2 regions of the Acutalibacter intestini genome follow, and region 2 is predicted to be linked to the other one. Evidence: predicted binding sites of a transcription regulator. Region 2 holds the regulator's gene; the other holds the start of a gene.
The links. The regulator HrcA, encoded in region 2, represses chaperone genes, less so after heat shock. The targets are predictions, from matches to a motif close to TGTTAGCACTCNNNNNNNNNGAGTGCTAACA.
Positions count from the first base shown of each region.

Region 1: a site for HrcA is predicted at 1,585-1,615, ahead of U8U68_RS04700 (co-chaperone GroES). Genes of this name have one in related genera too.

Region 1 covers NZ_JAWXXL010000003.1:22,742-27,444, forward strand. The annotation lists gene U8U68_RS04690 (Na/Pi cotransporter family protein) at 1-1,038, opposite strand, end outside; gene U8U68_RS04695 (hypothetical protein) at 1,229-1,516, shown strand; gene U8U68_RS04700 (co-chaperone GroES) at 1,808-2,092, shown strand; gene groL (chaperonin GroEL) at 2,287-3,912, shown strand; gene U8U68_RS22310 (helix-turn-helix transcriptional regulator) at 4,211-4,441, shown strand; gene U8U68_RS04710 (S-layer homology domain-containing protein) at 4,329-4,703, shown strand, end outside.
Region 2 covers NZ_JAWXXL010000002.1:193,934-211,615, forward strand. The annotation lists gene U8U68_RS03490 (stage III sporulation protein AB) at 1-191, opposite strand, end outside; gene U8U68_RS03495 (stage III sporulation protein AA) at 188-1,144, opposite strand; gene dnaJ (molecular chaperone DnaJ) at 1,252-2,397, opposite strand; gene dnaK (molecular chaperone DnaK) at 2,606-4,444, opposite strand; gene U8U68_RS03510 (MazG-like family protein) at 4,514-4,843, opposite strand; gene grpE (nucleotide exchange factor GrpE) at 4,859-5,392, opposite strand; gene hrcA (heat-inducible transcriptional repressor HrcA) at 5,446-6,471, opposite strand; gene U8U68_RS03525 (hypothetical protein) at 6,675-6,920, opposite strand; gene U8U68_RS03530 (glycoside hydrolase family 3 C-terminal domain-containing protein) at 6,976-9,834, opposite strand; gene U8U68_RS03535 (oligosaccharide flippase family protein) at 9,947-11,461, opposite strand; gene prmA (50S ribosomal protein L11 methyltransferase) at 11,940-12,863, shown strand; gene U8U68_RS03545 (cupin domain-containing protein) at 13,212-13,592, shown strand; gene U8U68_RS03550 (GNAT family N-acetyltransferase) at 13,589-14,638, shown strand; gene U8U68_RS03555 (PASTA domain-containing protein) at 14,817-16,424, opposite strand; gene U8U68_RS03560 (FeoB-associated Cys-rich membrane protein) at 16,600-16,791, opposite strand; partial or broken gene U8U68_RS03565 (ferrous iron transporter B) at 16,884-17,278, opposite strand; RNA gene rnpB (RNase P RNA component class A) at 17,600-17,682, opposite strand, start outside.

The DNA of each region.
Region 1 (4,703 bases), on a different contig from region 2:
CAGGGCAATCGAAGGGGTGGCGAACAGCCGCTGGTCCAGCTCTGGCTGGGCCTCAGCCACCGGGCTGTCGTGAATTAATCGGCAAACCAGCTTCTCCAGCAGTCCGGTCATGGGCAGCATCAGCAGAGTACACAAAAGGTTGAACACGGAATGGCACACCGCAATGCCCAGCAGAGAGGCGGGCTCTTCCAGTATCATCGGCGAAAAAACAAATTTAATAAGGGAAAACACCCCCAGCCACACTGCCGCGCCAATAACATTAAAAGAAAGGTGCACAAGGGCCGCGCGCTTGGCGTTTTTATTGGCCCCCACAGAGGAGAGCATGGCTGTAACACAGGTGCCGATATTCTGCCCCATAATAATGGGGGCCGCCGCCCCATAGGACACCTGCCCTGTGGCCGCCAGGGCCTGTAGGATGCCCACCGAGGCCGAGCTGGACTGAATCACGGCCGTGAGCACCGCCCCGGCCAGCATACCCAGCAAAGGGTTTTGGAACAGCAAAAACAGGTTCTGGAACCCAGGCTCCTGGCCCAGGCCGGCCACTGCCCCGGACATGGTTTCCATGCCAAACATCAGCGTGGCAAATCCCAGCAGAATAGCGCCGGTCTCCTTTTTCTTGGGAGACTTGCAAAACATATAAAAAATCGTGCCGAGCAGGGCCAACACCGGCGTAAAAGACGAGGGCTTCAGCAGCTTTACAAAAAAATTACTGCTCTCAATGCCCGCCAGGCTGAGGACCCAGGCTGTTACCGTGGTGCCAATATTCGCGCCCATAATCACGTGAATGGCCTGCCGCAGACTCATAAAGCCGGAGTTCACAAACCCCACCACCATCACCGTGGCGGCGGAAGAGCTTTGTATCACCGCGGTCACCCCCAGGCCTGTAAGCAGGCCTGCCAGTTTGCCAGTGGTGAGCCTGGCCAAAATCTCCCGCAGCCTCTCTCCCGCCTGGCGCTCTAGGGCCTGCCCCATCACATTCATGCCGAACAGGAACAGGCTAAGCCCCCCTATGAGGGTTAATAGATCAAAAATATCCATCCTCCATACACCCCTTACTTAAATTAATTCCATGAAAAGGATAGCAGACAGAGGTCAAATCTGTTACCGGCCTTTTGTAAAATTCCTGTAAAGCCGGGTCTTTCCCCTTCAAACCCCGCCCTTTTTATTTTCCAACCAATCCCCGCCCTCTATGCAAAAAATCCCCTCATTTCTTATGGCCGGGGCTTGTTTGAACATAAAGGAAATGACGGATCCTGGATTTTTAGGAGCGGAGCGGTTCAAGAAAAAGCCGCGGGCCAACTTGAAGATTGGAAAGGATTTTTGCCCCGGAGGATGGCCTCCGGTGGTCAAAAAAGGCGGCGTTTTTGATTGGTCAAAACAGCCATGGAGTCTGTTTGAAAGCCTCAAAAAAACCGTCTTTTCTCCGGCCTTAAAAAAGATTCTAGGTAAAAGGGCGGCTGGCATGGCAAGTTCTCCCTTTATGCAGTTTTTCGGGGCTCATGCCAGAGAATTGTGACAAAATTGTTAAATGTCAAAAAATTCTAAAATCCCTATTGACTTTTACTGACCATAAGGATACAATAGGTTTAGCACTTGAGAAACGAGAGTGCTAACACCCTTTAGGAACCAAAGTGCCAGTGCGCAAAAGAGACGCGGGCGCTAAGCGCCCTGTGGGGGGAACGCGTACAAACCAAACCTGTTATCTCTATTTTTTACCGGTCCATCCGGTTTGCCGGCCCCGGCGGCGAAAAATCTCCGGGGAGAAAGGTAAGGCCCCAGTAAAAATTCATGGGCCAAGGTGTTTTTTATGAAAATAAAGCCCCTTCTGGACAGGGTCCTCATCAAAGCGGAGGAAGCGGAAGAGACCACAAAAAGCGGTATTGTGCTGGCTGCCAAGAGCCAGGAAAAGCCCCAGATTGCCCGGGTAGTGGCCGTGGGCCCCGGCGGCGAGGTGGACGGCAAGGAGATTAAGATGTACCTGAAAGAAGGCGACCGGGTCATCTCTGCCAAGTACAGCGGCACGGAAGTGAAGGTGGACGGCGAGGAGTACACCATCGTAAAGCAGAGCGACATTCTAGCTGTGGTGGAGTAAATTTTTGTCCTATAGAGCGGCTGCCGCTGAAAAAAAGCCTTTAAGCCCCAATGTCCCACCCAGCTTTCGGCTCGTCCACGGGTCTAACGGGACGAACCGGCAAAAACCGGAGTAAAAGTTTTGTCAACTTTTTCAAAAGTTGCGGGGTGCGGGGCAGAGCCCCGTGACCTTAACACAAGAAAGGAAGATTTGTCATGGCTAAAAAAATTGTCTACGGAGAAGAGGCCCGCAAGGCCCTTTTGAATGGTGTAAACCAGCTGGCTGACACCGTGAAGATCACTCTGGGGCCCAAGGGCCGCAACGTGGTGCTGGATAAAAAGTTCGGCGCTCCTCTCATCACCAATGATGGTGTGACCATTGCTAAGGAAATCGAGCTGGAGGATGCCTATGAGAATATGGGGGCCCAGCTGGTAAAAGAAGTGGCCACCAAGACCAACGACGTGGCCGGCGACGGTACCACCACAGCCACCCTGCTGGCCCAGGCCCTGGTACGCGAGGGCATGAAGAACGTCACCGCCGGGGCCAACCCCATGGTGCTGCGCAAGGGTGTGCAGAAAGCCACCGAGGCCGCTGTGGACGCCATTGTGAAGAACAGCCAGAAGGTTAGCGGCACCAAAGACATCGCCCGGGTAGCCGCTGTCTCTTCCAGCAGCGACGAGATCGGCCAGTTGATTGCCGACGCCATGGAGAAGGTCACCTCCGACGGTGTCATTACCGTAGAGGAGAGCAAGACTGCCGAGACCTACAGCGAAGTGGTAGAGGGCATGATGTTTGACCGCGGCTACATCACCCCCTACATGGCCACTGACACTGACAAGATGGTGGCCGATCTGGACGACCCCTATATCTTGATTACGGATAAGAAGATTTCTAATATTCAGGAGATCTTGCCCCTGCTGGAGCAGATTGTCCAGGGCGGCAAAAAGCTGCTGATTATTGCCGAGGACGTAGAGGGCGAAGCTCTGACCACCCTGATTCTCAACCGCCTGCGGGGCACCTTTACCTGCGTGGCTGTAAAGGCTCCGGGCTTTGGCGACCGCCGCAAGGAGATGCTTACCGACATCGCCACCCTTACTGGCGGCCAGGTGATCTCCGAAGAGGTGGGGCTGGAGCTGAAAGACGCTACACTCGACCAGCTGGGCCATGCCCGCCAGGTGAAGGTGGACAAGGAAAACACCATCATTGTGGACGGCGCGGGAGACAGTGCGGCTATCAAGGGCCGCGTCAACCAAATTCGCGCTCAAATCGAGACCACTACCAGCGACTTTGACCGGGAGAAGCTGCAAGAGCGCCTGGCTAAGCTGGCCGGCGGCGTGGCGGTTATTAAGGTGGGCGCTGCCACTGAGATTGAGATGAAAGAAAAGAAACTGCGCATTGAAGACGCCTTGGCTGCCACTAAGGCCGCTGTGGAAGAGGGCATTGTGGCCGGCGGCGGCACCGCCCTCATCGACGCTATCCCTGCTGTGCAGGAGTACGTGAACACCACCGAGGGTGACGAGAAAACCGGCGCTGCCATTGTGCTGAAGGCCCTGGAGGAGCCCGTGCGCCAAATTGCCGCCAATGCCGGTATTGAGGGCTCTGTTATTGTAGAGCAGCTGAAGCGCGACCATAAGGTAGGCCAGGGCTACAATGCTCTGACCGGGGAGTTCCAGGATATGATCCAGGCGGGCATTGTGGATCCCACCAAGGTAACCCGCTCCGCCCTACAGAACGCCTCCTCTGTGGCAGCCACTATCCTTACCACCGAGTCCTTAGTCGCGGACATTAAGGAGCCCACGCCTCCTGCGGCTCCGGCCCCGGACATGGGCGGGATGTACTGATAGAGTCCGCAAACCCGCATAAACACTGGGGCTTTGACAGGCTGGAAGGTTGATTTAAGCCAAACTTAAGCCAATTTGACAGCGACTTTGAATGTATAACTGAAAGCCAGCACTCACTTGATAGGTGGGCGCTGGCTTTTTTGCTTTTTTGATAGGATATAATTGAGAATTGATTTCCCCGCACGATCTTTCACGGTCTATGCGGTTTTTCTGTTTTTACCCCCAATCCGCAAAATGTCAACCTAAATCGCCCAAATGCAAACAGAAAAATGATACTTTATTATATGTGCATGGAGAGATGCACATGGTAAGGTTATCAGACCGCCTCAAACAGTTGCGGCAAGAAAAGCACCTGAGACAGGATCAAGTTGCAGCATTGGTCAACGTTACAAAATCTGCTGTATCATCGTGGGAAAATGATATGCGCCAGCCGCCGTACAGTACCTGTTACGCCCACTCCTACACCTACTCCAGAATCACCAACGCCTATACTTATTTGCGGGGACGCAAAAATAGATACGTCACATAACTTTGTTTTGCATGGGTATGGAGATGGGAAACTGCATGAAAGCGATCCACTTACAAGGGCGCAGCTTGCAACGATTATTTATCGCCTGCTGGATGATGAATCTATAGCCAAGTATAGGGGCGGGGTATCTGTTTTTAAAGAGGTTCTCGTTAATGCTTGGTACACGGAATATGTCACCTCAATTAATCATGCTGGAATTGTATGCGGCATAGGCAGCGGTAAGTATTCCCCCAACAGTAATGTGACCTGGGCGCAGATCATA
Region 2 (17,682 bases):
CCAAACCGGCTCTCGTCCAGGGCCAACACCTGCCCCAAAGGCCGGGCAGCGTACAAAACCTCGGTCCGGGTTTGCTGTATAAACCGCTTTAGCTCCGCCAGGGCAGATACCCGGCTTTTCAGTTCCCAGGCACGGCCCAGTCCACAGGCCAAACCGCTGGCCATCAGCAATAAAGCGCCTAAAAGCTTCATGATCCCTCTCCGCCTTTCTTAAAAGGCCGCACTCGTTCAATGGAACACAGCTTTCCCGGGTCCCCCCTTCCGCTTAGAGTGACCAATGTGCCAAAGGCGCCGGTCTCCAGCAGCTGGCGGCAAAGAGGGCGACTGTGGGCCCTTTCCCGGTTTCCATGCACTGTGGCAACAAGCCCCACCCCGGCAAACACCGCTCCATGCACCGCGTCTAGGTCCTCTGGGGCTAGCTCGTCGCAGACAATAATCTCTGGGGACAGGGTGCGAATGGCCATATGGAAGGCTTGCGTTTTTGGGCAGCCTAACAGCACGTCCGCGCAAGGCCCCAAATCAAATCCTGCCGAGTCCATCCCGGTCTCTCCAAAGCTCAGCTCCCCACGGTTGTCCAGCACCGCCACCCGCCGGCTGGGGCCAAAGCGCCCCAGGGACATAGACCGTGCCAGATCTCGAAGCAGGGTGGTCTTTCCGCTGGCAGGCTCGCCCACAATCAGCACGCCTTCCAGAGGGTCCACGCCCTCCAAAAAGAGCCTGTCCCCACAGCCTGGGGCGTCCCGAGGAATGCGGAACACCAGGGAGGTTACATCCCGCATTCCCCGCACCTGCCCGTTTTCCACCACCGTCGTACCGCACACCCCTGCCCGGCAGCCGCCGCCCATATCCACATAGCCCTGGCGAATCTCCTCCTCGTGGCTAAACACCGAGTGGCCGCAGATGCCAATAAACAGCTGGCGCATCTCTTCCGGGCTGATCCGCACCAGCCCTGGGACCAGTCCCCGGGCCGTTCCGCCAGACTCTTTGAGAAAAAACACGCCTTCCCGGCCACAAACCGCCACCGGTTGTCCACTTTTAAAGCGAATATCGCTGGCCTGGGCCTTAAGCGACTGGTTTAGGGCCAGCAGCCTTTCCCCATGCAGTGGCAGCCGCGCCGCCACCCGGTCGAAACCTAGCTCCCGCATTTTTGCACCGACCTTTCTTTTCCTGTTGGTTTATGTGTATGGTCCAGCCGGGGAAAATAGAACAAGCCCGCCCCCTCAGTTTTCTGAGAGAGGCGGGCCTGTATGCCTTAGTCGCCAAACATATCCTTTAGCTTACCAAAAAAGCTCTTGCGCTTCTGATAGTTTTTCTCGTCGGTATTGTTGTCCAGCTCGGCCAAAATTTCCTTCTGGCGCTTGTTCAGGTTCTTGGGTACCTCCACCGTCACTTGTACATACTGGTCGCCCCGCATCCGGCTGTGCAGGCTCTGAATGCCCTTGCCCTTCAGCCGAAACACATCCCCAGGCTGAGTTCCCTCGTGGACATGATAGCTCACTTTGCCGTCCAGGGTGGGAACCTCCACATCCGCGCCCAGGGCCGCCTGGGTAAAGGTGATGGGCATGTCGCACCACACGTCGTTGCCCCTGCGCTGGAAGATGGGGTGGGGCCGCACCGAGACGTACACGTGCAGGTCGCCGTTGGGGCCGCCGTTGGTCCCGGCGTTGCCCTTGCCGCTTACATTAAGAATCTGCTCGTCGTCAATGCCCGCTGGTATGGTGACCTCAATGGTTTTCCGGCGGCGCACCCGGCCCTTGCCGTCGCAGGTCTTGCAGGGGGTGTCCACAATCTTCCCCGCCCCCCGGCAGCGGTCGCAGGTCTGGGTGGACTGCACCACCCCAAAGGGCGTGCGCTGGCTCACCCGCACCTGGCCGGTGCCGTGGCAGTGTTCACAGGTTCTGGGGCTGGTGCCCGGGGCCGCGCCGGTGCCGTGGCAGTCGCCGCAGGTCTCGATCTGCTGGTAGTCCACATTTTTCTTGCAGCCCTTCGCGGCCTCTTCAAAGCTGATGGCCACATTGGCCTGCACGTCCCCGCCCTGCCGGGGGGCGTTGGGGTTGGCCCGGCGGGTGCCCCCGCCAAAGCCCCCAAAGAAGCTGTCGAAAATATCGTTGATGTCGAAGCCCGCCCCCTGGAAGGGGTTGCCGCCCCCGGCCCCGCCGCCAAAGTTTGGGTCCACCCCCGCGTGGCCGAACTGGTCGTACCGGCCCCGCTTGCCGCTGTCAGAGAGGACCTCGTAGGCCTCGTTGACCTCCTTGAACTTTGCCTCCGCGTCTTTATCGCCGGGGTTCAGGTCCGGGTGGTACTGCTTGGCAAGCTTGCGGTAGGCTTTTTTGATCTCGTCGTCAGAGGCGGACTTCTGTACGCCCAGCACCTCGTAGTAATCTCTTTTATCTGCCATCAAATCAACTCCCATTATGTGCTTTACAGCACAGATGGGCATTTTCTGTGAAAATGCCCATATTGTTGCTGTGCGCTAGACTGCCTCCGGCGGCTTAGGAAACTTTTTGTAAAAAGTTTCCTAAGAACCTTCAAAAACTTTTACTTCGCCACCCTTGGTGGAAATTTTCACCTTAGTGCTCGATATTTTTGCGTGCTCCCGTTTCTTATTACTCTACGTCTTTAAAGTCGGCGTCGTATACGTTGCCGTCGCCGCCGGGAGCGCCCGCGCCGGGGTCCGTGGGGCCCTGGGGGCCGCCGGAGTTGCCCTGGGGCGCGGCCTGCTGGTACAGCTTTTCACTGACCGCGTACACGGCCTTTTGCAGGTCGTCCATACCGGTCTTAATCTCTTCGACAGTGCCATTTTGCAGCTTATCCCGCAGGGCGGCCACCTTTACGTTGACCTCGTTTTTGTCAGCCTCCTGCAACTTGTCGCCGCTGTCGGAGACCAGCTTTTCAGCAGAGTAGCACAGGTTTTCAGCATTGTTCTTGGTGTCTACCTCTTCCCTACGCTTCTTGTCCTCCTCGGCGAACTGCTCGGCGGCCTTTACGGCCCGGTCGATGTCCTCTTTGCTCATATTGGAGCTGGAGCTAATGGTGATGTGCTGCTCCTTGCCGGTGCCCAGGTCTTTGGCGGAAACGTTTACAATGCCGTTTGCATCAATGTCAAAGGTAACCTCGATCTGAGGGATGCCCCGGGGCGCGGGGGCAATGCCGTCCAGCTTAAACAGGCCCAGCTGCTTGTTGTCCCGGGCAAACTCCCGCTCGCCCTGTAGCACATTGACCTCTACCTGGGTCTGGCCGTCGGCGGCGGTGGAGAAAATCTGGCTCTTCTTAGTAGGAATGGTGGTGTTCCGGTCAATAATCTTGGTCATCACGCCGCCCATGGTCTCTACGCCCAGACTCAGGGGGGTCACGTCCAGCAGCAGCAGCCCCTGGACCTCGCCGCCCAGCACACCGGCCTGAATGGCCGCGCCAATGGCCACGCACTCGTCGGGGTTAATGCCCTTAAAGGGATCTTTACCGATAAAGCCCTTCACCGCCTCCTGCACGGCAGGGATACGGGAGGAGCCGCCCACCAGCAGCACCTTGCTGATCTCATTAATAGAAAGTCCGCTGTCTGACAGAGCCTGGCGCACGGGGCCCATGGTCTTTTCCACCAGGTCGGCGGTGAGTTCGTTGAACTTGGCCCTGGAGAGGGTCATGTCCAGGTGCTTGGGGCCGGAGGCATCGGCGGTGATAAAGGGCAGGTTGATGGCTGCGGTGGTCACGCCGGACAGCTCAATCTTGGCCTTCTCGGCGGCCTCCTTAATGCGCTGCATGGCCATCTTGTCGCCAGAAATATCCACGCCCTGCTCCGTCTTAAAAGTGCTCACAATATGGTCAATGATTCGTTGGTCAAAGTCATCGCCGCCCAGGCGGTTGTTCCCCGCGGTGGCCAGCACCTCCTGCACGCCGTCGCCCATCTCAATAATAGATACGTCAAAGGTGCCGCCGCCCAGGTCGTAGACCATCACCTTCTGGTCGTTGTCTTTGTCCACGCCGTAGGAAAGAGCAGCGGCCGTAGGCTCGTTGATAATACGTTTCACCTCTAGGCCGGCGATCTTGCCCGCATCTTTGGTAGCCTGGCGCTGGGCGTCGGTAAAGTAGGCGGGCACGGTGATTACCGCGCTGGTAACAGTCTCGCCCAGGTAGGCCTCGGCGTCGGCCTTCAGCTTTTGCAAGATCATGGCGCTGATCTCCTGGGGGGTGTAGCTTTTGTCGTCAATACTTACCTTGTGGGCAGTGCCCATCTCCCGCTTGATCGAAGAGACGGTGCGCTCGGGGTTGGTGATAGCCTGGCGCTTGGCCACCTGGCCCACCATGCGTTCGCCGGTCTTACTGAACGCCACCACAGAAGGGGTGGTGCGGGCGCCCTCGGCGTTGGCGATAACTACCGGCTCGCCGCCCTCTATGACCGCCACACAGGAGTTTGTAGTGCCCAAATCGATACCAATCGTTTTTGCCATGATAGATTACCTCTCTTAGCTTTAAAATTAAGATACTGTGTTTATAAAGACAATGATTCTTTAAATCTTTTAGACATTGCGGGAACGTAGATAGTTTTCTTCGTCCTCTCTTGCTTCTATAAAAGCCTGTTCCAAATCAATCTGATAATATTCCGCCAAACGCATCACCTGGGCGATCACGTCGGCCATTTCATTACCCAAGCGTTCCTTAACTTCCTTTTCATCGCCGGTCCAGGCATAATAGTTCTCTTTCAGCATCACCTGCTTGGCCAATTCCCCCACCTGTTTGGCGAGTTCGATCATGGCCCCCTGCGCCTGCCAAGGCTGCCCTTCTATTTTGTAAAACCGCTTGACAATGCCACTATACATTTCCTGCATTTCCGCAAAGCTCAATCCCATGGGGCCCGCCTCCTCTCAGTTGGCCACCTGCACCATAGCGTGGCGGACCACCCGGTCTCCCAGCGTATAGCCCTTTTGCAGCACTGCCGAGATCACGTTCTCTCCCAGGTTCTCGTCCTCCACGTGGGCCACCGCGTTATGCAGGTTGGGGTCAAAGGCCTCTCCTACCTCCCCCACTGGGGTAATGCCCAGCTTCTCAAACACGGCTTCAATCTGCGCCTCGATCATCTCCACGCCCTTGCGCATATCCTCCGCCGAGGCGTTCTCCTGGCCCAGGGCCCGCTCAATATTATCCGCAATGGGAAGAATGGCCTGAACCGTGTCGGAAACGGCGTTATGATAGATGGCGCTTTTTTCGGCGGCGGTGCGTTTGCGAAAGTTGTCATACTCCGCCAGCACCCGCAGGTGCCGCTGTTTATGGTCTTCAAACTCTGCCCGCAGCTTTTCCAGCTCTGCCTCTTGGTCCGAAACCTCCTGGGGCTGCTCCGGTGGAGACTCTATTTCCGGCTGTTGCTTTTCCTTTTCTTCCGGAACTTTCTTGTCTTTCATTATACTAGACTCCTTTCGGAATATTTTTCATCATTCTCTGTGGCCTCCAGTCGTTACTCTTCTCTTGCCAACTGGGTCAGCTGGATACTGATTTCATGGGTCAGGTGGTCCAGCACTGCCGTTAGCCGGGGGTAATCCATCCGCATAGGCCCTACCACGGCAACCGCCCCCGCGTCCTGTCCATCCACCCGGTAACGGGCCACCAGCATGGAAAAACCCTCCAGTTCCGGGCGGCCGCATTCTTTGCCAATTAGCGCAGTCACTCGGCCTGGCTTCTGGCGCAATAAATCCGCCAGCTCCTCCCGGCGCTCCAAAAAGCCGATCATCTGCCGGGCTCCCATCATCCCCAGTTCTGGATATAGGAGTAAATTCATCTGCCCCCCCAGTATGGTCTCTGTGTGGGCTGTATCGTTCGCGGCCTCCAGCAAAGCCCGCAGCGGTGCGCCCACCAGGGCGTACATGCTTCCCAACGAGGCCCCCAGGCTTTGCAAAAAGGCAGGGGTTATCTCACAAACCGCTTTTCCCGCCACATTCTCATTAAGCACCCGAAAGAACACCCGCAAAATCTCATTGGTCAGGTCATAATCACAGTGAAATATCCTGCTCTTCATGGTGCCCGCGGAGCTCATCATCAATAGCATGGCCGTCCGCCGGCTGGTTTGTACCAGCTGTATGGCCTTTACTCGGGCCTGGGACCCGCCCGGAGTAGTCACTGCCGCCGCACACCGGCTAATGCCTGCCGCCGCCTGCACAGCCCGCAGCAGAAGCTGCTCGGGATCATATAGACCCGGGGCCAGCGCCGCGCCAATCTGCCGCGCCTGTGCTGGTTCCAACACCGGGACCACCATCAGCCGGTCCACAAACTCCCGGTACCCTCGTTGAGAAGGCACCCGCCCTGCCGAGGTGTGGGGCTGTTCCAAAAGACCCAGCTCTGTTAAGCTGGCCATTTCGTTGCGTACCGTGGCAGAGGAAACGCCAATCTCTTGTGCAATCGCCTTGCTGCCTATTGGCTCGCCGCTTTTGATGAAGCTGGTAACTACCGAGGCCAAGATCCTGTCCTTCCGCAGGGTCAACTCCATATGCACGGCTCCTTTCCGTGGCTCTTAGTTTAGCACTCTTTTGGGTTGAGTGCTAAACTGTATCTATAATGTACCACGATGGTCAGAAAAAGTCAATACCGCAATTTGTAAATTGTTTGTTAACTGCCGTCCTCCCGGGCGCGAAAAGGCCGCCAGCCAGAAATTCCTCACTGGCGGCGGCCTTTTTCATATAAACTGAACGCTTACTCTTCCGGCCCGGGCGCATCCTCTGTCTGCGCATCATATACGCCCGCCCATAGCTCCGGCGGCATATAGCTAATCTTGTTCTGGTCCTCCTCGGGCATGGCGTTAAACCACTCCAGCCACTCAATAGTCTCCTGGGACAGTTCCGCCTTGTCATAGGCCTGGCCCTGGTAATAGACTACGTCTGTGCCGCAGCCGGAAAGAATCAGCAAAGCGGCTAAGACGAAGATAAACCGTCTTTTCACAGAGAATCCCCTTTTATCAAAGTCTAGAACGCTTCTTTTGAACAGCCGGAAAAGCTCATTTTTTAAAGAACCGCAGGGACTTTAAGGACGCCTGGCCTACAAAGCATACCCGCAGGTCCACCGGGCCCTCTGTGGAGAGGATGTCCCCATAAAGAGGCGCGAAGTCCGTCAAGCTGCCGGTGCCCTGGCCGCACACACTCCCCAGAATTTTCCCTGTGGCGTTGTCCACCAGCATTAGCCGCACATTGCCAGCCGTGGAGGACACCAGAGCCTCCACGCGGTCGCAGCCGGTCAGGTCCACTGCCTGGTACACCGCGTAGCTCTTGTGGTCCTTGGCCTCCAGGTACTCCCGCCAGTCCCGCTTATCTGTCAGGAATTCCACTCCCCGGTAGTCCATCAGATCCAGGGCGTTCAGGGGCTTGCGGCCGTCCTTAGGCAGAACCTTTTCCCCCTCTATCTCAATGGAACCGCCCCAGCGGGTATCTTCCGAGGAGGCGCCTACCATTAGCCCATAGGTCCCAGACTCTACCACATAGCGCTCTTGCGAGGGGTCCCAGAACGCTAGGTCCTCCACCGGGAAGCGCAGCGCCACCTGGGCCTTTTGGCCCTTGGGCACCCGTACCCGGGCGAAGTCCTTCAGCATCTTCCGGGGCCGGGTGTACAGTGAATCCGGCGGCGTTACGTACAGCTGCACCACCTCATCGCCGTCGTACTCGCCCACGTTCTGAATCTCCAGGCTAACTGTGACGGTTTCTCCCTGCCGGTACGTTTTCTTGTCTGTCTTGGCTTCCGTATAGCCAAAGTCTGTATAGCTTAAGCCATAGCCAAAGGGATACAGAGGCTGGCCGTCAAAGTAGAGATAAGTGGTTTTGTTCTTCATGATGTCGTAGTCATCCAGGGCGGGCAGGTCCCGCACCGAGCGGTACCAAGTAGTGGGGGTGCGCCCGGCAGGCACGTTCTCCCCAAACAAAGTGGACGCCGCCACATGGCCCAGGCAGGGCCCCAGGTGGCTGCTGCACAGCACAGCCCCAGCCTGCTTGCGCTCTTTCACAATGGCGAAGGGGTAACCGGTAATCATATAAAGAACGGTGTTCTTGTTTACTTCCCATACCGCGTCCAGCAGGCCGCCCTGGCTGGCGGGCAGGTTGATGTCCGGGCGGTCGTACTCCTCCCGGGCGTTGACCAGCGGATGGTTGCCGGCGCAGACTAGGGCGTAGTCCGCCTGCGCCGCCAGCTTGGCGGCACGCTGGGCCCCAGAAGAAACCACCTCCACCGTAAACTGCACAGCGGTTTCATTGCCCTTGGCCACCACGGCGGCTACCCTGCCATCCTTGTCCACTGCCACATTGCGGCCCTGCCAGGTCTTTAGGCGCAGGATGCCGTCCTCTGTCTCGGCGGTAAACAGCTCCATCACAAACCAGCCAAAGGCCTGGTCCGCCACGCAGTTGATGGCCGGGTCCAGCTCCATCTTCTCGGGTATTTCCGCGCTGCGCTGGTCCTTAAAGCCCTGGCCCTCGGTAGCGTATTTACTGGTTTTCAAGGAGCGCAGGGTCCAGGAGCCGTAGTCCCAGTCATTGCGCTCAAAAACCTCTGCCTGGGCGGCGGTGTCCGCGTCCGCTACCAGAGAGCCGTCCTTCTCCTGGCGCAGGTACTTGCCGGTCTTGACAGACTTTAATACAATATGGTCCAAACCCTCATCAAACAGCACCCGGCTCTCTCCCAGCTTCTGCCGCAGGCCCTCTACCACAGGGGTCTGATGTTCGGCGTAGCCGCAGTACCAGCAGGTGTAGTTCTCGTTAGAAAGGGGCCCCACCACCGCCACGGTGCACTTGCCATCGTCCTTTAGGGGCAGCAGGCCGTTGTTCTCTAAAAGAATCATAGATTCCTCTGCCGCCTTTACCGCCAGGCTCTTATGTTTCTTGCTGGCCAGCAGGGACTGATCCATATGGGCGTAGGGATGGTTTTGGTCAAAGTCTCCCACCATAAAGCGGATGGTGAACATATCCACCAGGGCCTTGTCCATCATGGCCTCGGTGAGATACCCCTTGTCCAGGGCCTCCCGCACCGCGGGGTCCACCATCTCCCGGCTGTCCAGCATCATGTCCGCCCCCACGCCCAGGATGTCGGCAATAGACCGGGCATGATCCGGGTAGGTACGGTGGTCGGCCACGTTCTGGCCAAAGTCGCCGCCATCACTAAGGGCAAAGTCCATGCCCCACTCTTGTTTGCAGATGCGGCTCACGTCCGGGTTGTTCACGCCCTCCACACCGTTAATGCGGTTGTAGGCGGTCATCAAGCCCACGGCCCCGCCCTGACGGACGGCGGGCTCGAAAGCTTTTAGATAATACTCCCTCTTCAGCCGGGGGGTAATGTTTGCATTGGTCGTCTTGCGCTCATTCTCATAGTTATTGGCGTAGAAATGCTTGAGCAAAGGCGCGCATTTAAGGTAATAGGGGTCGTCCCCAGCCAAGCCCTTGGTATAGGCAGCGGTCAGCTTGCCCGTCAGGCAGGGGTCCTCGCCGTAGGCCTCCTCATTACGTCCCCACCGGGGGTCGCGCTCCATATCCACTGTGGGGCCAAACAGAGCCAAAGAGCTGGGCGGGTCCATCTGGCTGCTAACACGGACCTCGTCGCCGGCCATATCTCCCAGCTGCTCCATCAGCGCCGGATCGAACATGGCTGCCATGCCCCAGGGCTGGGGCAAAATGGTGGACTCCCGGCAGTTATTGCGCTGCACCAGGCCCCGGGCAATCTCCACACCAAAGTGGGTGGCGCTAATGCCCAGCCGGGGCACCTCATCCAGGCTGTTGGTAAACATGCCTGTTTTTTCCTCCCGGGTCAGCAGGGCCACCAGCTCCTGCGCACGCTGGCGGGGGGATAGGGACGAATCTTGAAAACGATAAGTATGGCTCATGTTGCTTCTCCTTGTACCTTCAAATTTGTTGGAGTTGAATCCACAGACTGGCAGGAAAAACCTTCTGCCTGACGAAAGTCTACCATAAACCCGTATTATTTGCAACTATTTTTTATGATTTTGCCGAAACTTTTTCTTGCGCCCCCATCAACTTCTCCGAGCCAAAATACCCGCCGGCAAACACTGCCGCCGCAATGGCGGTTTGCAGGAACACCTCTCCAAAGGGCGGCAGGCCCCACCCCGCCGCCGGTGAGGCCGCCCAGGCCCCACATACCGCCCACAACAGTGGAAGGATAACGTGCCTACTGACCGAGATATGCAGGTGGCTGACTTTCATCAGCCGGTGCAGGCTAAGGGCCGCGTTAAAAATGGTGCTGAAAAACAGGATATACACATAGCTTTCCATGCCAAAGAAACGCAGCAGGCACAGTACCAGGACCACCCGGATGAGAGAATCCGCAAAATTGTATTTCATGGAGTTAAATTGCTCATCCAGACCCTTCAAAAGGCTGTCAACTACCACGTCCAGGTAGGTCAGGGGCACCAGCGGGGCCAGCACCCGCAGGTAGGCCCCGGCGCTTTCGCTGCGGTAAAAGGCCCGACCCCAGCTGCCCCCAAAAGCCATAAACAACGCCGCGAAAAACATCCCAAAGGCCAGCGCCGCCTGTACCGCTCTTCCGGAGATATAGGCCACTGCTTTCGGGTGGCTTAGCTCCCGCTCCCGGGCAATTTTTGGGATGAGCAGCGAGGCAAAGGAAGTGAGGAATGACGAGGGAAAATACAGCATGGGCATGGCCATTCCCTGTAATAGGCCGTACTGAGACAGAGCGCTGTTATAGTTGAGCCCGTACCGCTGGAGCTCTCGGGGAATCAGCAGGTTCTCGCCAGTGTTCAGCATACTTTTGGCAGCGGAGCTCAAGGTACAGGGCAGGGCGATATGAGCCAGCCCCCGCAGCACCCCGGGGCTCTTCTCCCGACGGGCGGGGGTGTTCCGGCCCAGGCTCTTTCGATAGGCGCACCAGCTGGTGAGAAACGACGCTGCCTCTCCTAGGGTGGAGGCAGCCATAGCCCCCAGGCAGGCCATTTCGATGCCCTGGGGGGCAAAGCGCCAGAAGATAAATACTGTGGCCGCTATGGTGAGAATCTGCTCCAGGGCGTCGGAAAAAGCGGTATTTACAGACTCATCTACTGCCAAAAAGTATCCCTTCATACAGGTGCACAGGGACATAAAAGGCAGGCCCAGCCCCAAAATGCGCAGACAGGGGGCCGCGGCGGGGTTGCCCAGGAAAAAGGAGGCCGCAAAATCTGCCAAAAAGAAAAGACACAGGGCAATGCACAGGCTGATAGTCAAGCAAAAGGCAAAGCACCTGGCCACCAGCGACCGCACCCTTTGGCGCCGCCGGCCGGCAATGGCCGCGGTAACCATACGGGTCACCGCCAGGCTGATGCCGGAGGTGGAGAGGGTAACCGTCAGCATAAAGATGGAGAAAATCAGCTGGTACAATCCCATGCCCTGGGAGCCGATCTTTTGGGAGAGGTAGGAGCGGTAGCCCATATTGGTGACCCGAAGGAACAGTGAGACCGCTGTAAGCACAGCGCCCTGTAGGAAAAATTTTTTCTTTGTCATGGGACACCCCGTTTCCATTGATGATATTTGACAGAAGAGCGTAAGTGTACTATAATGGATAAAACTTGCGTCAGGCGGCAAGGGCTTATTGGGATGGAGCTTCGGCAGGTCTGGTTGGGACGGCTACGCGGAGTTGAGCACATGTCTTTGACTGCGGGGGTGGACGCTTTCTTAAAAAGCTTTGTGGTTGGTGGGCCGCTGTTTCGGCGGCTTTGCCAGCGAAAAGCGCTGCTTTTGGGGCGGCGCCATTCTTCTGCGCCCTCCTTTGTGGGTGGGCCGGGGCGGCCTTAGGGAACCCACTTTTTCTGGTTCGCGCCGCCAGGGACAAGGTCACGGGGCCCTGCCCCGCACCCCGCCAGGAGAGCAAGCTCCCCTGGACCCCTTTCTTAACTGGCGGCCCGCGGACCGGCCTTCTGGGTTTTTCCGCTATATGCCCGGTCTTTTATCTCTGTAATCTTTTAAAAAAGGAGCCTTTCCGATGAGCGAAAACTGGACTGAAATCAAAATCACTGTCCCCGCACCCCAAGTGGACGCCGCCGGGGATATTGCCAACATGACTGTCCCTCATGGTATCTATATTGAGGACTACTCCAATTTAGAAGAAGAGGCCATGGAAATTGCCCATATTGATCTCATTGATCAGGAACTGCTGAACAAGGACCGCACCCAGGCTATCATCCATATCTATATCAGTCCCGAGGACAACCCCGCCGAGGCCGTCTCCTTCCTGGAAGAACGTTACCGGGTCTGCGGCATTCCCTACCAAATCCACCAGGCCGGCTGCGCCATGGACGACTGGCTGAACAATTGGAAAAAATACTTTAAGCCCATCCCGGTAGGAGAAAAACTGCTCATCCGCCCCATTTGGGAGGAGGATTTCGACCCGCGGGGCCGGGTGGTGCTCAACCTGGAGCCCGGACTGGCCTTTGGCACCGGTACCCACGAGACCACCCGCCTGTGCCTGGAGCTGATGGAGAAATACCTCTCCCCAGGAGAGGATTTTTTGGATGTAGGATGCGGCAGCGGTATTCTCTCTGTAGCAGCGCTGCTGCTGGGGGCTCAGTCGGCTATGGGGGTAGATATTGATCCCTTGGCTGTGAAAACGGCGGCGGAAAATGCCCGGCTTAACGGCGTGGAAGAGAATTTCACGGGCATTTGCGGCAATCTGGCAGAGCAAGTCACTGGCCGGTACCAGGTGGTGGCCGCCAACATTGTAGCGGACGTTGTCATTGAGCTGAGCCGGTCTGTGGCGGAATTTATGGTCCCAGGCGGAGTATTCCTCATCAGCGGAATTATTGACGCCCGAGAGGACGATGTTCTGGCTGCGCTGGCAGGGCGTTTTACGGTCATAGACCGCCAGGAAGAGCGGGGCTGGGTGGCCATGGCCCTAAAATTGGCATGAGCACACAAAACACCTGGCCAGTCTTATAAAAAAGGGGCTTGGAGGGCTGGGGTTAGGGCTTGTTTAAAAAAGCGAAACCACTGTCTTTTTGCCCAGAAGCGTCCCCTTTCCGCGTCAAACATCCTCGCCAATCGGAAGATTGCCTTGCGGTTTTTTCTTGCAATGGACCCCTTCTGGAGAATCATTCTATTTCCTCTATGTTCAAGCAAGCCCTAGGCTTTCTCCTGAACCATTGGCCTGCTATCTACTACGGATATTTTGTGGGGATCCAGCAGTACAACCGCCCCGGCTGGCGACGGTTCCGCGGCGGGAAAACCATCCGCAATCTAAATACAAAAGGAGAATCCCATGGAATTTATTCATTCTGATAGCATTGTGACCCTCTCCAACCCTGGGGTGCGCTCCCGGCAGCTGCTGTGCCCGGACAATTCCCAAGGCCGGCGGGTCACCATCACCGAGGTGCATTTGGAGCCGGACGCCTGCCAGCCCCGGCACACCCACCCGGCCTCGGAACAGATTTGGTACGCGATCCAAGGGACCGGCGTTCTGTTGCTGGCGGGGAACCAGGAGCGGCCCTTTCAGGCCGGAGATGTGGCCCGCTTTGCCGAGGAGGACGTTCACGGCCTGCGCAACGATGGCGCGGAAGAGTTCGTGTATCTCTCCGTCACCGCGCCGCCCATCAATTTTACCTATGCCTATCAAAAGTCGGAGAAAGAGGAAAGCGCATGAAACCCATTGAGACAAAGCGCCTTTGGCTGCGGCCCTGGCGCATGGAGGACTTAGAGGACTTTTACGGCTACTGCAAGGACCCCGTGGTGGGCCCCATGGCCGGCTGGAAACCCCACCAGAGCATGGAAGAGTCTCGGGAAAAGCTGGCCGCCTGGGTGGACCGGGCCGGGGAGATGTTCGCCATTGAGGAGAAAGCCAGCGGCCAGGTGATCGGCTCTTTGGGGCTGGAGGAGGCCGGCCGCCGCCCAGGGGTGCCCGGCTGCAAAAGCCTGGGATATGTGCTGGGCCGGGCCTGGTGGGGCCGGGGCTATATGACCGAGGCCGTGCGCGCCGCCATGGACTACGCCTTCCGGGTGATGAAGCCCCGGCTGCTCACCGTGACCCACTATACCGACAACCCCCGGTCCCAGCGGGTCATTGAGAAGAGCGGCTTTGTGTATGAAGGTACCCTGCGCAGCGGCACGGCGCTGTTCAACGGGGAGGTCAAGGACCTGTGCTGCTACTCGCTGCGGGCTTGGGAGTACTGGGCCATGCGGGCCAAGGAAGCCGGGTTTTCCCTGGTGCTGCCCGAGGAGCTGGAGCGGGAGCCCCTGGAGGAAATGCAAAAAGAATTCGCGGTGGTGGACCAGGACGTGACCCCCTTTGGCCTGGACCCCAAGGACCTAAGCTTTGAGCGCTGGCTGGAGCGCACCGTGGCCTGGCGGCTGGTGGTACCAAAGCCCAGCTATGCCAAGAGCACCCTGTACATCCTTGAGAGCCCCCAGACCGGTCCCGCCGGAGCCCTGGACCTGCGGCACTACCTGACCCCACGGCTGCTAAACGGCGGCGGGAACATTGGCTATGGCATTCGCCCCAGCCTGCGGGGCAGTCACTACGCCCCCTATATGCTGGGCCTGGGCATGGAAAAAGCCCAAGAGAAGGGCCTGGACCAGGCCCTGGTCTGCTGCGATGAGGACAACCCGGCCTCGGCCCGAACCATTGAGGACTGTGGCGGCGCGCTGGAAAACGTGGTGGAGGGGCTGCGCCGCTACTGGATCACTGTATGACCTGTGGCGGGGCCCGTATCCGCAAAAAGAAAAAGCCGGACCCTATGGGGTCTGGCTTTTTTACTCAAAAAGACAAAGGGAAATACAATTGTTAGGCCTACGGTGCAGCTTACTTGTATAAGGAAGTGACAGCGCTTTTAGGCGTTTAGGCAGCCCGTCCACAGGGTGAACAGACGGCTCATTCCTCCTCGTTGGGCCCCGCACTGACAAGGACTGTCACAGCAGTACCGTATTCCAGCGAGTCCCCGGGCTGGTAATCCTTATAACCGATCACATAGCCCAGCTCTACCTCATCGTCAAACTGTTCCTCTTTTACGGGCGAAAAACCACTTTGTGTTAAAGCAGCCTGTAGTTCGGCAAAATTGGCCCCCTTAAAATCTGGAAGCTCCCGCATGGTCATGCCTCTACTGACAGTCACTGTCACCGTGCCGCCCGGCTGCACTGTCTCACCGGCCAAGGGCTCCTGGCTAATAATGCTGCCTTCCGCTACATTGGGGTCAAAGTCCCGCTTGGCCTCTTTCAGTTTAAAGTTGAACTCGCCACTGTTCACCCGGTTCTGCCAGCGCTCAAAGTTCTGGTTTACCATATTCGGCACCTCAACAGGCTCTTCCTCTTGGCTGTTATTAAACAGATTTCCCAGGTCATTAAAAGACATCCCCTGCTCCCCCAGCCAGTGGGACGCAACTACAATTAGAATTCCCAGGGTGATCACTAAGGAGCCAATCAGCCACACCACTGGCGGCAGTCCCCGGCGATGCCTGGGCAAGTCCATAGAGGCCGGAGGTAGACGCCGAATCGCGTCGGTCTCCTCCACCTCGTCCACCAGGGCTGGGGCCGAGGTGAGCTCCGCCCTTAAGCTTTCAAAACTGCCGGTACGGGCCGCCTGTTTGATTTGAAGCGAATTTGCAATGGCCGTTACCGCAAAAGGCGGCATCGTTTTTAAAATGTCCCGGGAGATCATCAGCCGCTGGTCCTCCAGACGCTGGCTGGCCTCGACGGGCAGCTTTCCGGTAAGAGCATACAGCATACACGCGCCTACCGCGTACACATCGCTAACTTCGCCGCAGGTCGCCTTAGCACTGTATTGCTCAATCGCCGCGCAGCCCGGGTACAGGTCAATGTCCAGCACGCCCCCCGCCCTGTGGACCGCGTTAATGTGAAAGCCGGTAATCAGCATATTGCCGTCTCGGGTTACCCGCAGAGAGTCCGGCGAAATGGCCAAATGAGAAATCCCCAGGGAGCTAATCAGCCCCAAAGCAGTAATCACCGGGGTAAACAGGCGGCTGGTCTCGTTCCAGGTTAGCCGCCCGCCGTTATCCGCCACATAGCGGCGCAAAGAGGAGGACGGTATTCCCTGATACACCGTATAAACCGTGCCGTTTTCCTCCAGAATATCTATCACGGACTCTACCACTGTAAGCTCCCTTAGGCGGCTAATGCCCTTAGCCAGGTCCATAAAATCGTTCCTATACTGCTGGAACACCCGGTTATGCTCCCGGCTGGACAACACTGCGCCGTAGTCATCCCGATGGGCAATGGCAGCGGGAAAAAACTCCCGTATTTCCACCGGCTTTTGGGTAGAGGTATCCAGCGCGCAGTATGTAATCCCCTCTCCATTGGCAGACCTGGCACGGCCCAGCACATAATGAGAGGCAAGCTCCGTCTGATATTTCAGCGTCCCCTGGGGCTGAGCCTTGCCGTTGTCCCAGCCGCACACCGGACATACACTGCCATCCTCCACGGGACGGTAGCTGGAAAAGCAATTCATACAGAGCTTACTGAGCATTGTTTTTTACCCCACACAGCACAAATGTTTATCTTAATAGAGGTATTATAGCATATTTCGATTTATTTTGCAAGGCTTGGTTTCAGGTAGAGAGTGTCCAAAGCAGAGATCTTTTTCCTTAACCAATAGAACACAAAAAGCCACTCTGGTTTTTCTTCTCAGAGCGGCTTTTTATCTATTTTTTAGATCCAGTGGCCTCTTTGCGATGACACAGCCTGCTATTTGGACAGTTTGAGCAGCCACATCCACAGCCGCTCTCTCCCCTCTTCCTCTTTATGATCCCCCGCACCACCACAGCGATAAACAGGACCGCGACCACAGCGGCAATGAGCAGAGTGGGCAGGTTAACCGGCGTTTGCAGTAACATAAAAATCCCTCCTTATTTGCCCGCGGCCATGTCCGAACTCACTGCCGCACGGCCGTCATCGTAGCGGTTGCGCCTTGCCAACGGATATTCCACGCCGGGATGCCGGCAAACATTTTGTCTTTTTCCAGATCACGCCAGAGATCATGATAGCGGCTGCACCAACAAAATATGCTAAGATGGCCACCCAGGTACTGCCGCCAAACAACGCTCCCGCGAACAGAGCAATAATAGGCATCTTTGCGCCACAGGATGCAAAGCAGGCCGTCATAATCGTCATGCGGCGGTCCCGCTTGTTCTCTACTATGGTGCGGGAGGCCATCACCCCTGGCACACCACAGCCAGTCCCCACCAGCACGGCGCCTACACCGCCTATTATACCATCATTAATCAGCCCAGACAACCATTTGGCACAGTCAATTTTTTCCAGCCAGCTGTCCACTACCACCGGAATGCTTTCCACCCAAGTACCATAAGCCTGGAGGCTGGGCATACACCAAAAACATTTCCGCTATAAAAACAGACAGAACCAGCACTCGGTTGGTGGCCCCCGGCCAGTCCTGTCGGATACGGAAAGGCTGTGCCGGGTACCTGCGCCTGACCAGTTATTTCGCGGATCAGTCCTGTGTTACCCAGGGCCCCCATTTTCAAAGGCATCCTGCCTCCTCCTTCCACATTGTATTAGTTTTTCCCAGCTCATAAATTATCCCACACTAACCACCAACGTTTGTCCATAGCCTTTTGCAAAAAAATGCCACTTCTCCATAAAAGATGTACGGACAAAAAAGCCTTTGCTTTTTGTCCGTACATCTCTGTGACCAAGTCTATAAGCCGAGTTCTGTCTTAAGCAGTCATCTATCTTGGCCTGCCGTTGCCAGCAGGCTCACGCCACCT